DNA from 2 places in the Paenibacillus sp. P3E genome. Region 1 is predicted to be linked to the other one. Evidence: riboswitches for the same ligand, from Rfam matches in the RefSeq annotation. Region 1 holds a riboswitch; the other holds the start of a gene.

Region 1 (6,350 bases):
CGATGTCGCCGTCAGGCAAACACCATTGACGGACACACTGTCGCCGATCTTCAAATCATCCATAATGAGGGAAGCGCCGATATTCAGCACCATCATTTCGCCGCCGCTGGTAACCCCGCGCAGGACACCGACCTCCTCAATCAAGCCTGTGAACATGTGATCCCCTCCTGAAATTTGCTTTAACGGATAGGCGTCCCGCTGATACACACATTATCCCCGAGCAGTTCGACTTCCAATCCTACGAGTGTGATCGCGCTCTTCATCAGCTCTACACCGGCAAAGTCGAAGGTTCCAGGTGCAGCTGCACCTCCACCGACAATCTTCGGAGCGAAGAATAGAATCACGCGGTCCACCAGCCCGCTCTCCAGCATAGCGCCATTGAGCGTTCCACCACCCTCCAGCAGGATTGAACCTATCTCTAGTTCACCTAAAGCGCGCATCGCCGCCTTCAGATCCACACGCGGTCCGGTGCCGCTGACAACGATCTGCACACCAGCGCCGAGCAATGCCGCCCGCTTTACCGGATCCGCTGATTCTGTAGTAACGACAATAGTAGGTGCCTCGCCATCACTTACGACAGCGGAATCAAGCGGAATCCTCAGCATAGAGTCAATCACGATGCGAACCGGATTCAGTCCTGGTACATCCATTCTGGTCGTTAAGGAAGGGTTATCGGCAATCACCGTGTTCACACCGACCATGATTCCCTGATGACGGTGCCGGAGCGTATGTACGATCTCCCGTGCCTGTCCATTGGATATCCATTTGCTGTCCCCTGTCCGGGTCGCCAGCTTCCCGTCGAGCGTGCTGGCGCTTTTCAGGGTGACAAAAGGCTGCTTCGTCAAAATATACTTGATGAATTTCTCATTTAGACGTTGTGCACGGCTGCTAAGGAGGCCCACTTCAACCTCAATCCCCTGCTCACGAAGCATCGCAATGCCTCTTCCAGCAACCTGAGGATTAGGGTCCTCACAAGCCACAACCACACGGGCTACACCTTCATCAATCAGTCTTTGGCTGCAAGGCGGGGTCTTACCGAAGTGGCTGCAGGGCTCAAGGGTTACATAGGCTGTACTGCCTTGAGCCTTCCCTGCCGCCATATTCAGTGCATGCACTTCAGCATGGCCTGTTCCGCGCTGTAAATGGGTGCCCAGCCCGATCATGGCACCGTCTTTCACAACAACACAGCCGACTACCGGATTAATTCCCGTCTGCCCTTGCGCTCTTTCCGCCATATCCAGGGCCAGTGACATATAAAACTCATCGTTCATTGTATCCATGTCATGCCTCCGATCCTAGCTGTATCTTTCCTGATTCCGATCCAAACAGAAAACCCGCCTCAATCTCCAGGTGGAGTTCAAGACGGGTTATACGAGAGTTTACTGGCAGTACTAAATAAAACTGTGCGGTTCACAGTCAAAAAATTCAAATGTGAAAGTTCGCACATAATATTCGATAACACTGCAGCACGCCTGTCTATATAAGCACAGCACGTCAGTCAATCTCTCCTTCTTCCATCCAGACTATACTGTCGGTCCCGGAATTGCACCGGGTCCACCGTCCGTATGAGACATACGAAGCGGGTAGCGGACTAAGCAGCGCCATCGGCATTTTCAGCCAATCGCAGAAGCATCACCGCCGGTAGGGAATTACACCCTGCCCTGAAGGATTGATCATATTTAATTAGTTTCAAGTTTTGCCTACAACAAAATTATCACTTTGACACAGGAAATGCAAGTGCGTTTATGAAATTAACTTTATTTATGTAACTTAATTATCTTTTTGAATCCGAGTATCTGCACGCAATAAATCACGGATCTCGATCAGCAATGCTGCTTCAGGAGAGGGTGCCGGCGGCTCGACGACCTCAACTTTTACCGTTTCCTTGCGCTTAAAGCGGTTAGCCAGCTTCACCACCATGAAGATAGAGAAGGCAATAATAAAGAAATCAACCACTGACTGCAGGAACACCCCATAGCTCACTACCGCCTTTCCATGAGTGAAATGTAGTCCGCTTAAATTAATGCCTCCGGTGATTATCCCTATCAGCGGCATAATAATATCGGCAACCAGCGAGGATACAATTTTCCCAAACGCTGCACCAATCACCACCGCTACTGCCAAATCGAGCACGTTGCCCTTCAGGGCAAACTTTTTAAATTCCGACCACATTTGAATTCCCCCAATGTTTTGAATTTGAAGTTATTATATCATCTCTAAAACCTTTTTAAGAAAGTATTTAGCATGTTTCAATGAGTCGGCTGTAAACCGAAGGCGGATACTGCTGTACCCGTTCGTAAGCGATCTGAGACTGCTGCCGGGAAGCCGGGGCACGGATTCATGCATGAGGGAGCCTAGAGATTGAAGTCAGGTTACCGGCCTATGTTAAAAATGCACGCGGCAATCACTCTGCCGCGTGCATTAATATCTATATGATGAGGGTGAAGCTTACTGTTTGCGTCTTCTGAATACCATACTGAGGATAAAGCCGACAAGGATCAGACCCAGACCTGCCAGGTAAATAGGCAAAGGACTGCTCTCTCCAGTCTGCGGCAGCTTGCCGCCTGAAGCCTCGGCAACCGTTCCTTTTGGAACGTCATCGTCGTCGACCTCTACTCCGCCAAGCGGTATGTCATCATCAATCGATGTTACAGCCGTTGGTGATGCAGAAGGTGATGAAGACGGCGTTAATGACTGTGTTGCGCCCGGAGTTACTACAGCACCTGCAGGAATCTGAGGCTCTTCGATAATAACACCCGGTACTTCTGTCACTGCAGGAGTTGGTGTAGGCCCTCCCGGAATAAAGCTTGGCGTTGGTACTGTTGTTGGTACTACCGTCGGTGACGGAGTTGGCGACACGGCCGGTGATCCTGTCGGCGTTGTGGACGCAGATGGAGCCGGTGACGGTGATTCGCTAGGTACTGTAGATGGTGTTGGCGTTGGCACCGTTGATGGTGTCGGCGTCGGCGTCGGCGTAGCCGGTGTCTGCTTCGTATTAAGCACAGTCAGGTTGATATTGGCTGAAGAGCCAATGGTGACCGGATACTCACGGGAATCCAGCGTATATCCTGAAGGAGCAGCCGTTTCAATCAATACATAGCTGCCCAGCCAGATATTGTTGAACACCGCACGACCCTCTATATCCGTGGTCCGGGTATTGACTAGCAGACGTTCAGAGCCGTTCAGACGATAAAGATCGAACGTTGCCCCTGCAAGTTTTAGTGCGCTGTCTGCTGCGTCCAGCTTTTGAACAGTCAGGGTTCCACGTACACCGCTGCCGGTTCCCGAACCGCTGGAGACACCTACAATAATCTCTTTAGTAGTGTCCTGGGTAACCAACTTCACATTATTACCGCTTAGATTGACGGTATTGGTCAGCTTATCCCCGGTATTCGCAATGATCAGCGATTGATAATCCACAATATATGCGGAATGAATATCATGGAGGAAGCTGAGGATGAATTTCTGCTTACCGTCAGCATCAGCGCTGATGTTCAAGGTATAATCTGCATCTTTTACGAGCTCCGGAGCACTCTTGCTAACCTCCCCATTCACTCCTACTGTAGTAGGATAGAGGTGGAAGGAATCGGGAAGCAGGATCTGGTTCGAGCTTGGGATGTCCGTCAGCACCGCATTCTTCACAGTGGATTGTGAGCGATTGACAACCATTGTCCAATTTAGCTTATCACCATTCTGCAGGCCATCCTTAAAGACATATTCCCCTCCGTAAGGAATGTTTACAGAAGCAGTTAAATCCTTGGATACTTTTTGGGTGCCATCCAAGAGCTTTGCTGTGTTAGACACCTTGGAATCAATCAGCTGTCCTTCCAGAAATGTATTGAACACTACATAGTAAGGAGAATTTATGGCATTTATAAATTTAATCTTTAGCTCGTTGCCGGTTCCGACAGAATAACTATATGCATTCTTGGGAACCTCTAATCCCTGGGACGGTTTACCATTAGCATCGATATTCATGTTATAGACCCTGAGCGAGCCATCCCCCATGGTCTGTCCGGAGGTCAGGATATCGGTTATATTCGGGTCGGCAATCGCCTTGCTGTTGTAATTGATTCCAATGGTCCAGGTGAACATTTTTTTACTAGCATTATAGGCTCCGGTTTTGAAACCGTTATTCTTGACCTCGGCACGGGGAATGAATAATCCCTGGGCTTCCGTCCAGAGCGGCGGGCCTTCAATGTCCTGCCAATCCACCCGGGCGTTGTTCACAAAATTATCGGTGTTGCCATAAAGCCAATCATTGTTGAATTCTGTGCGGTAGGTGATGGTATGGGTTACTGAGAGAGGCTTCGTAAACTTGAGCTTGAACCCGGATTTGGGCTCACCCGGTTTATTCAGTTCCCACTGGTAATCGGACTCACTCAGGACTGTGCCGCTTGCATTCCTTACGACCAGAGTTCCCGGAATGAACTTTTGCCCTCCCTGCGGGAAGGTATCCGTCACCACTACGTTATTCATTGGATAGTTGTCACCGTTCACGGTGATTTTCCACTCGGCAGTATGATTCGTGTAATCTACACCTGACAGAGTTTTATAAATGACGGCCGGACGGATCTTCTGTGTCGCGTCTACACTGTAGGTGCTGTCCGAGACATTATTGGTAATGGTGGTGTCCTTCAATATACGGCTTAAGGACTTGGTTTTATATTCAATACGGTAGGCTGAAGAGATACCGTTCAGGAACTCCAGCTTGAAACCGTTTTTCTCAACATCGATTAAGCCAGTTACTTTATAATCCACGTTCGGCAGAAGAGGAGTTCCCTTGATCGCCGTACCTGCAGAATTCAGTGTCACCGGATAGACCACTAGGGAATCCGAAACCAGGCTTTGCGTATAGTTGAAGTAGTCCTTCAGTACCGCGCTGCCTTGCGGAATCACCTTATTGTTATAGTTGTACTCGATCGCCCAAGTAATGATCTGCTTACCCCATTCATAGTTCGTTGCCACCTTATTCAGGCTTCCGCCACGCTGGATGGTTACGGTAGAGGATGAGCTTACAGGATCACGTCCTGCCCCTGTAAAAGTGGCCGTATTCGTGAAGCTCTTCAACGAATCACTGACTACCGCCGTCGAATAGGCAATACGGTAAGCACCGCTAATGACAGGATCCGTGAAGCGCACAGTCAGTATTCCACCCGTGACTTCAGCCGCATATTTGCTGGTGTCAACCAATGCACCTACAGTGACTGTGCCATCCAGTTGTATGCCCAGTTGATATACAGCCATTGAAACAGTACTGTCCATAGATAAGCCTTCAGGAATCGGGTCAGTAATCACAGCTCCCGTTACCGGCTCCAGCTTCTTGTTGACATCGACAGTCCAATCAATATGATCTGCATTGAAGCCGCCCGATACGCCTTTCTTCTCAATGGTTGAACCCACAGATGGCTTGAAGTTAACCGTAACCGTCTGGGAGCCGCCGTTGACAGGGAACACGATTTCCTGGGTTGTACTGCCCGAAATGACCTGTTTGTCAAATTGAGTTTGAATTCTCAAAGTCCCCTGAACATTGTCATGAGTCTCGATATAGCTGTTGAAGCTCATGAGCACCTGATGGGTGGACTGGCTGACCGTGAAGGTGCCTACCTCCCCGTCATCCGAAATCAGTGAACCGTTAATGTCGTTGAACAGCTGGAATTGTGCCGGAATCTGAAACGCAAACGTATCTCCAGCAACGTATCCGTGTCCATTCGGAAGCGACCATGTGTAGTCCAGTTTGACTTTGGAACCCACCTCATACACATTGTCTGTCACCGTCTGGCCATCCTGCCCGTACACAGCCATCGACACACTGGTAATAATGTCTCTGTCATTCTCAATTCCTGCAGCCGTAGCCTGAGTAGTAAACCCTATGCCGTATGCATATTGCACTAACAGCATGAGGATGACCAAGGCCACACTTATTCTTTTTTTCACCATACTTAAAAGCCCCCGTTCCCCATTGATTTTTAACTTCGCAAATCCTCTTGCCGTACCGCTGCCCAAGATTACCGCAGAACTGCCCAGGTATAGACATACTCCGCTTGAAAGCCAGTTATGTATTCCGGAATATCCTGCGCCATCTTATGTGAATTTCCTCTATGTTTTTCTTCTCTGGCCAGAGTCTGCGATATATACTTATATCACCGTAGTATAGATCATTAGAATCAGAAATTGTTAAAATTCCGTATTTTTATTTTTCGTTAAAAATTCCTTGCCGTCCAAGGGGGAATCCCCTGAAACGTCAAGCTTTTTTTGCCCGCAAGCATGCTAACGATTTCATAATGTTTCTCAGCTTCGCATTTCATTTCCCTGACTTTAGTCGCATGTTTCTGCGTGGTATCTACGGA
Region 2 (6,350 bases), on a different contig from region 1:
AGGCCTCTTATTGTACATCAGTGCCCTGGGGTCACTCCCCTCAGGCGGTGCGCTTTGTTGTGGATAATTCAAGGCTTGCCGGTACCACCTGCCGGCTCTGCTGATTCGAGATGAAGAACAAGGCCGTCCAGATGAGCGCAAAGCCGGCAATTTGTGGCAATGTGACCAGCTGGTGGTAGACAATCCAGTTAATCAGGATACCCGTCATAGGAAAGCTGAGCTCGGCAAGCGTAGCAAAAGAGGCTTTGGTGGTGTTAAGGCCTTTGTAATAGAGCAGCATACTGAGCAGTCCGGGCAGCAGCGCCTGCAGCAGCAGATTGACCGCAATCGCTGACGATGCACCCAAGCCGCCATGGATCTGCCAAGGGGCCCCCTCCATACTCGTAATGACGAACAGCAAAGGCAGTGCCAGAATGAAGCGCAATGAAGTGACCGTTTCGTATTTCATCGAGCCCAGCAGATATCTTCCCATCACCGTAGATCCGCCCCATAAGGCGGCTGCTCCCAGCGCCATCAGACTGCTGACACCGATGAAGCTGTTCACATGGCCGAAAGGAATGGTCCAGCCGAAGGTCAGCAGATACGTTCCGGCCAGAGCTACGAAGATCAGCGGCCCGAAATTTCTGGGCAGACGCTCCTTCAGAATGACGGCGGCCAGGCCGATGGCGAACAGCGGCTGCAGCTTTTGCAGCAGAAGGACCGCATTCAGATCGCCTGTGGATAAGGCCTTGGTGAAGAGTATCGTAGCCACAGCCGAACCGCCCCAAGATACAATAAGCAGCGCAACAGCCTGGCGCAGACGGACCGACTTAAGCTCAGCGCGGTGGCGCCACAGCACAGGGGCTGCGGCCAAAAAGAGCACGACATGCTCCAGCAGCACAATCTGTGAAGAGGTCAGTGATTTGAGCAGAATAATGCGGAACAACGGATCAACGCCCCAAAGTGCAGCGCCCAGAACAACCAGCCAGAATCCGCTGCGCAGCGGCGCTGTGCGGACTCCTGAAGATGAAGCGGTAACTTGACTCATCATACATTCTCCTTGTCGATACAAACCCTCGATAAGAGACCAAAACCCCCGAAAACGTCTGAAAAGGACGTAATTCGGGGGTTGTTTAGGGCAAAGGCACAAGTAGAAGCGGCTACAACATCCTTAAAGGACGGTTCCCGTTTCAGCACCTGACATCTTTGTCTTATGATCCTCTCTCATCCGGACTTTACCGTCGGCTCTGGATTGTCACCAGATCAGTTCTTTCCTCAAAAACAGAGAAAAGAAGTCGCGGGCTTAGTTCGCTTTGAACAACACCGCCGGTCAGGAATTTCACCTTACCCCGAGAATCTTGTATTCCGTTATATTTTTCACAATTACAGGATAACGCCGTTTGCTCATTTCGTCTAGCCCTTTATGAAAATATTCACATTTTTTTCATTAGACACATCATTTCTGAAGCTCAGGCATCATCTCATTATTTGGAAGAAATAAGAATGTGAATCATATATACTGTAAATGTGTGCATTTTATCCATATTTTGCTTCATGAAAGAGAGGCCGTTATGAAAAGACCTGTTGCTCTGAATCTGCTCTATTCTGTTCTTGTCCTGATTGCCCTGGCCTTTGCCGGATTTATCGGCTATTTCTTTGCTGCTTTAGCCCTTGGGCTGGCCTTTTACGCACCGCTTGTGGTGGTGGTTGCCTGCGGCCTGGCTCTTTATTTTGTGATGGCTATTTTTGATTTACTTTCCAGCCGGGTCCGGAACCTGTCTCTTGCTGTCTTCGCCGGACTTTGCCTGCTGGCCACAGCCGGTTATGAGCTGAACAAAGCTTACGTGAACAGCTTCGCTGTGGTGGATGACCATGAGGTAAATCTCAGTCAGTATAAACCGTTCGGTGTCAACAGCAAGGCCGCAGTTCTGGGTAAGTCCGCAACCTACCACATCAGTGACCAGCTTCCGCATCTGGACGGAGCAACGGCTCTGTATCCGCTCTATTCCGCTTTTGTGCAGGCGGTGTACCCGGAAGACAATTATGATCCCTATGAAATTAATGATGATGACATCATCCTGTGCTCCTCCACCGCCTTTGCCTACAAACGGCTGATTGCCGGAGACACTGACATTATTTTTGCCGCAGCCCCTTCTCTCGCCCAACAGAAAGAGGCCAAACGGGCGGGCAAAGAGCTTATGCTTACGCCGATCGGACGTGAAGCGTTTGTCTTTTTTGTCAACAAGCGCAATCCGGTGTCTTCCCTGAGTACCGAGCAAATCAAGGACATCTATGCCGGCAAACTGAAGAACTGGAAAGAGGTGGGCGGCAAAAATGACCGGATCCGTGCCTTTCAGCGGGATCAGGGCAGCGGCAGCCAGACAATGCTTGAGAAAATCATGGAGGACCGCACACTGATGACTCCACCTCAGGAAGATGTAATGGATTTGATGAGCGGCATCATCAGTCAAACCTCAGATTACCGCAACTTCAAAAATGCGCTTGGCTTCAGTTTTTTGTTCTATGCGTCCGAGATGAACAAGAATGATCGCATCAAGCTGCTTGCCATCGATGGTGTGAAGCCTGACAAAGAGGGAATCCGGAGTGGAAAGTATCCAATGACCGCAGAATTCTATGCCGTAACCGCAGGCAGTGTGAATCCCAATGTAAAGCCGTTTCTGGACTGGATACAATCAGCAGAAGGACAGGAACTGGTGGAGAAGACAGGTTATACCTCATTAAAATAACAACAAGATGTTATTGCTCAAAGTGCTTTCTCGATGTCAAATAAAAAAGAAAGCACCGCCGTTTTCATCTGCTCCAAACCTGGTTGTTCTATCGGAAAATGCCCGGCGCCTTCTAAAATCACACATTCTTTTTTACCCTTTAACCGTTTATAAAAAGGTTCACTTACGATAAATGGCGTCATTGGATCTATTTCAGGATGAATAAGTAATATTGGACAAACATCAAAATTTTCGGGTTCAATCATGGATTTCATATTTAAGAAGCTTCTTAGAAATCGCAAAGTAACTTTTGTCCCGGCCGCTCGAGGATCTTTCATAATCAGTTGGGCCAATTCGAAATCATTTGTAATTAATTCCATTCTCGATACTTTTGTAACAGAAATTCGTAACGAATCCAAAACCAAAGGAAAAGCATCCATTGTGAATTTACCCAAACGACTAATCGCCTTATTCGGGGCAATTTGGTCACGAACTTTCGGGTTACTTGTATCCACAAAGGTTGTTACAATTAACCCTCTAACTTGATTGCTCTTTGAAGCCACATGATAAGCCAGCATGCCTCCAATGCTGGCCCCTAATAACACAATCGTTTTACCGTCCCGTTTGATTTCCTGTTCGATCAACTCTGTAAGTATTTCAATCCAATGTAGGTAATCCATAGATTGTAATGACTCAGTGTAGCTTAGTCCAAAAGGAGGGAGGTCAGGGGACACAACATCATATCCATGCTTTTGTAGCATCCGCGCATAGGGTGCCAATAATCTGCCATTCCCGCCTGCACCATGAATTAAAATAACTTTAATTTTTGAATCTGGAGCGTACATACGATCCAGATGGATACGACAATCGTTCCAATCCCACCACTCTTCAGACGGTAAGTTATTTTCTGCGATTCGCAGTTCCTCAGGAAAAAATTTCTGATATTGCTTCCAATATATTTCGGATTCATTGTATGTTAAATGATTAGTGGTAGTATTCATCTATTCGCCCGTCTTCTCGGAAAACACCTTCGGCCAATTAGCCTGTGCAGAAAATAACCGCCGCCGTTTCTCCGCATCCGGGTCCAGCACCACCTGCGTTTCCCCGTCAAAAATAACAGTTGCCCGCGAGTCCGCTCTATACGGCGGCCATTCCAGGCCGGGAATCGATGGATCCCCCCGGTGTGCGAATGCCGTCCAGGTCTTCTGCATCGTTTCGGACAACTTTTGCATGTCTGGAGTCACCGTCAAGCCATATTGCTTCAGCAGATGCAGGTTGCCGAACACATACAGAATTTCGGCACCATGAACAGCCTTCTCCAGCAGCGGATGGCCCTGAACCGTCCAGTCAAACCGGTACATCCACACGGGTGCCGCAGCAGACTGGGTCTCCGCAAAGGCAATTGAACTGCCCCAGAAAAAGAGGTCGGTCAGGAGCTCCGCCTGCCCTTCCCAGGACTTCGGATAATCGACGGCAAGCTCCGCCAGATCGTCAATACCCATAAGCATTTCCAGTGCTTTGAGCGATTGCTCGAAGCTCTCCCCCGGCCGTTCTTCCCGGAAGAAGAGATTCCCTTCATGCAGATTGGTGCCGATCAGCAGCGGAATTCCTTGTGCCGACCCACCCGCTATAGCTTCAGCAGGATCAGCAGGCACCGTCATAGGCTCAATAACCGGCTGGAAAAACATGCTGAGCGCTTCACCGGACAGCTTGTAAGTCATCCGCGCCGCCGCTTCCAGGATCTGCTCCGCCGGAAGGTTATCCAATACCTCCAAATCACTGCCTGGAGTAAGCCCCAGCTCAGCCAGCAGAGCCGCTGCAATCTCTTGGCCCTGCTCCGGCTGCAACGTCTGCCCGGCCCCGCTCTCCATAATAGCCCCTGCGAACAGCCCCTGCGCGGCGGGCATTGCCAGCAGCGCAGCAATGCTCATGCTGCCCGCTGATTCTCCAAAGACGGTAACACGCTGTGGATCGCCACCGAAAGCGCTAATGTTGCCCTGTACCCACTTCAGGGCCGCAATCTGGTCCAGCAGACCCGCATTTGAAGCGAACTCACTGCCGAATGGGGACATATGTACGAATCCGAACGGCCCCAGCCGGTAATTTATAGTAACCAGAACAACCTTGCCGTTGCGGGCCATCCGGGTACCGTCGAACATCGGCTGACTGCCGGCTCCGGTCACAAAGGTTCCCCCATGTATCCAGACCATCACCGGCAAGCTCTCCCCGGCTTCCGCAGGAGACCAGACATTCAGATATAGACAGTCTTCCGAGTAGTCCGGGGATGTACCGCCAAACCGTGTACTACTGGTGCTCACAGGCTGATGGCTTACCGGACTGAATGAAAGGGCCTCTCTGACGCTATCCCACGGCTGAGGCGGCTGAGGCGCGCGAAACCGCAGCTTCCCGACTGGAGGTGCAGCAAAAGGAATCCCGCGCCATACCTTCACACCCTCCTCTTCGGCTCCCAGCAGTTTTCCGTATAATGTTGTAACCAGTGGTGCTGTCATATCAATCTACCTCTTCCTGTTATTCCTTGTTATCTTCAATCTGTATATAGAGTCCGAAGCGGAAACGGAACCACTGGAAGACATGGGTAACGACCACTTTCAGTACGGCATATCCCGGTACGGCCAGAATGATTCCGAGCACACCGAACATTTTACCGGCAAAAATAATGACAAAAATGATGGTAATCGGATGTATCTTCAGCGACTTGCCCATGATCTGCGGAGAGATGAACTTGCCTTCGATCAATTGAACAGCCGTCCATACGAACACCATTTTGAGCAGCATGAACGGAGACGTTACCAGCGCTACGATCAGGGCCGGTGTAATGGCAATTGCCGGACCCAGATAAGGTACAACCGCTGTACAGGCAGCGACAATCGCCAGAACCAGCGAATATTCAAGCCCGATAATTAAATATCCGATGTAGAGCAAGGCGCCGATGCAGCAGCTGACAATAATCTGTCCCCGAATATAGGACGCCACCTGGCTGTTCATCTCTGACATGACCATGCGGGTCTGAGGCTGCAATGCCGTAGGAATAAATCTCATCAAATAATCCGGCAGCCTTTTGCCGTCGCGCAGCAGATAGAACAGAATAAAGGGGGTAGTTACCAGGGCAAGCACAATCTCCGTCAGCGCTCCTACAAAGTTGCCTACACCGTTCAACGCATTGTTCAGGAAAGAAGTGCCCCACGATGTGACTTTGCTTGTAAGGTCAGTGACATCCGTCCCCACATTCTCCTGAATCTGTCCAAATAGCTTGCTGCCAGTCAGGTTGATGAATTCCTGTTGGATCTGATCACTGTATTTAGGAAAATTATCAATCAGGCCTACCAGCTGGGTGCGGATCATCGGGATTACCGTAAGCAGGATCAGGGTTATAATTCCGGCGATGATCAGATACAGAATAACGATGCCATAAGGCCGTCTGATCTTGCTCCGCCGCTCTAACCGGTCCACCAGAGGGTTCAACAGATAGTAGGCAATCCCCGATAACAGCAGAGGTGCCGCCACGGTATGCAGCAAGACTGAAATCGGTTTGAAGATAAACGGGATTTTGGCAAATACCAGTATATTTACCCCGATCAGCAGTACGATCAGCAGCGTTACCACAAATCGGTTATTCAGAAAAAA

What was found. Region 1 has a riboswitch for FMN ahead of ribD (bifunctional diaminohydroxyphosphoribosylaminopyrimidine deaminase/5-amino-6-(5-phosphoribosylamino)uracil reductase RibD). Riboswitches for the same ligand answer to the same signal wherever they lie in the genome.
Region 2: another riboswitch for FMN. It lies ahead of A3842_RS19290 (DMT family transporter); the one in region 1 lies ahead of ribD (bifunctional diaminohydroxyphosphoribosylaminopyrimidine deaminase/5-amino-6-(5-phosphoribosylamino)uracil reductase RibD).

The regions. Positions count from the first base shown of each region.
Region 1 is NZ_LVWH01000197.1:13,566-19,915, reverse strand. Features, by position in the region: gene A3842_RS23900 (riboflavin synthase) at 1-156, opposite strand, end outside; gene ribD (bifunctional diaminohydroxyphosphoribosylaminopyrimidine deaminase/5-amino-6-(5-phosphoribosylamino)uracil reductase RibD) at 180-1,280, opposite strand; FMN riboswitch at 1,503-1,673, opposite strand; gene mscL (large-conductance mechanosensitive channel protein MscL) at 1,771-2,172, opposite strand; gene A3842_RS23885 (LPXTG cell wall anchor domain-containing protein) at 2,449-5,940, opposite strand.
Region 2 is NZ_LVWH01000177.1:12,725-19,074, forward strand. Features, by position in the region: gene A3842_RS19290 (DMT family transporter) at 41-1,027, opposite strand; FMN riboswitch at 1,192-1,340, opposite strand; gene A3842_RS19295 (PstS family phosphate ABC transporter substrate-binding protein) at 1,551-2,726, shown strand; gene A3842_RS19300 (alpha/beta hydrolase) at 2,744-3,706, opposite strand; gene A3842_RS19305 (carboxylesterase/lipase family protein) at 3,707-5,215, opposite strand; gene A3842_RS19310 (AI-2E family transporter) at 5,235-6,350, opposite strand, start outside.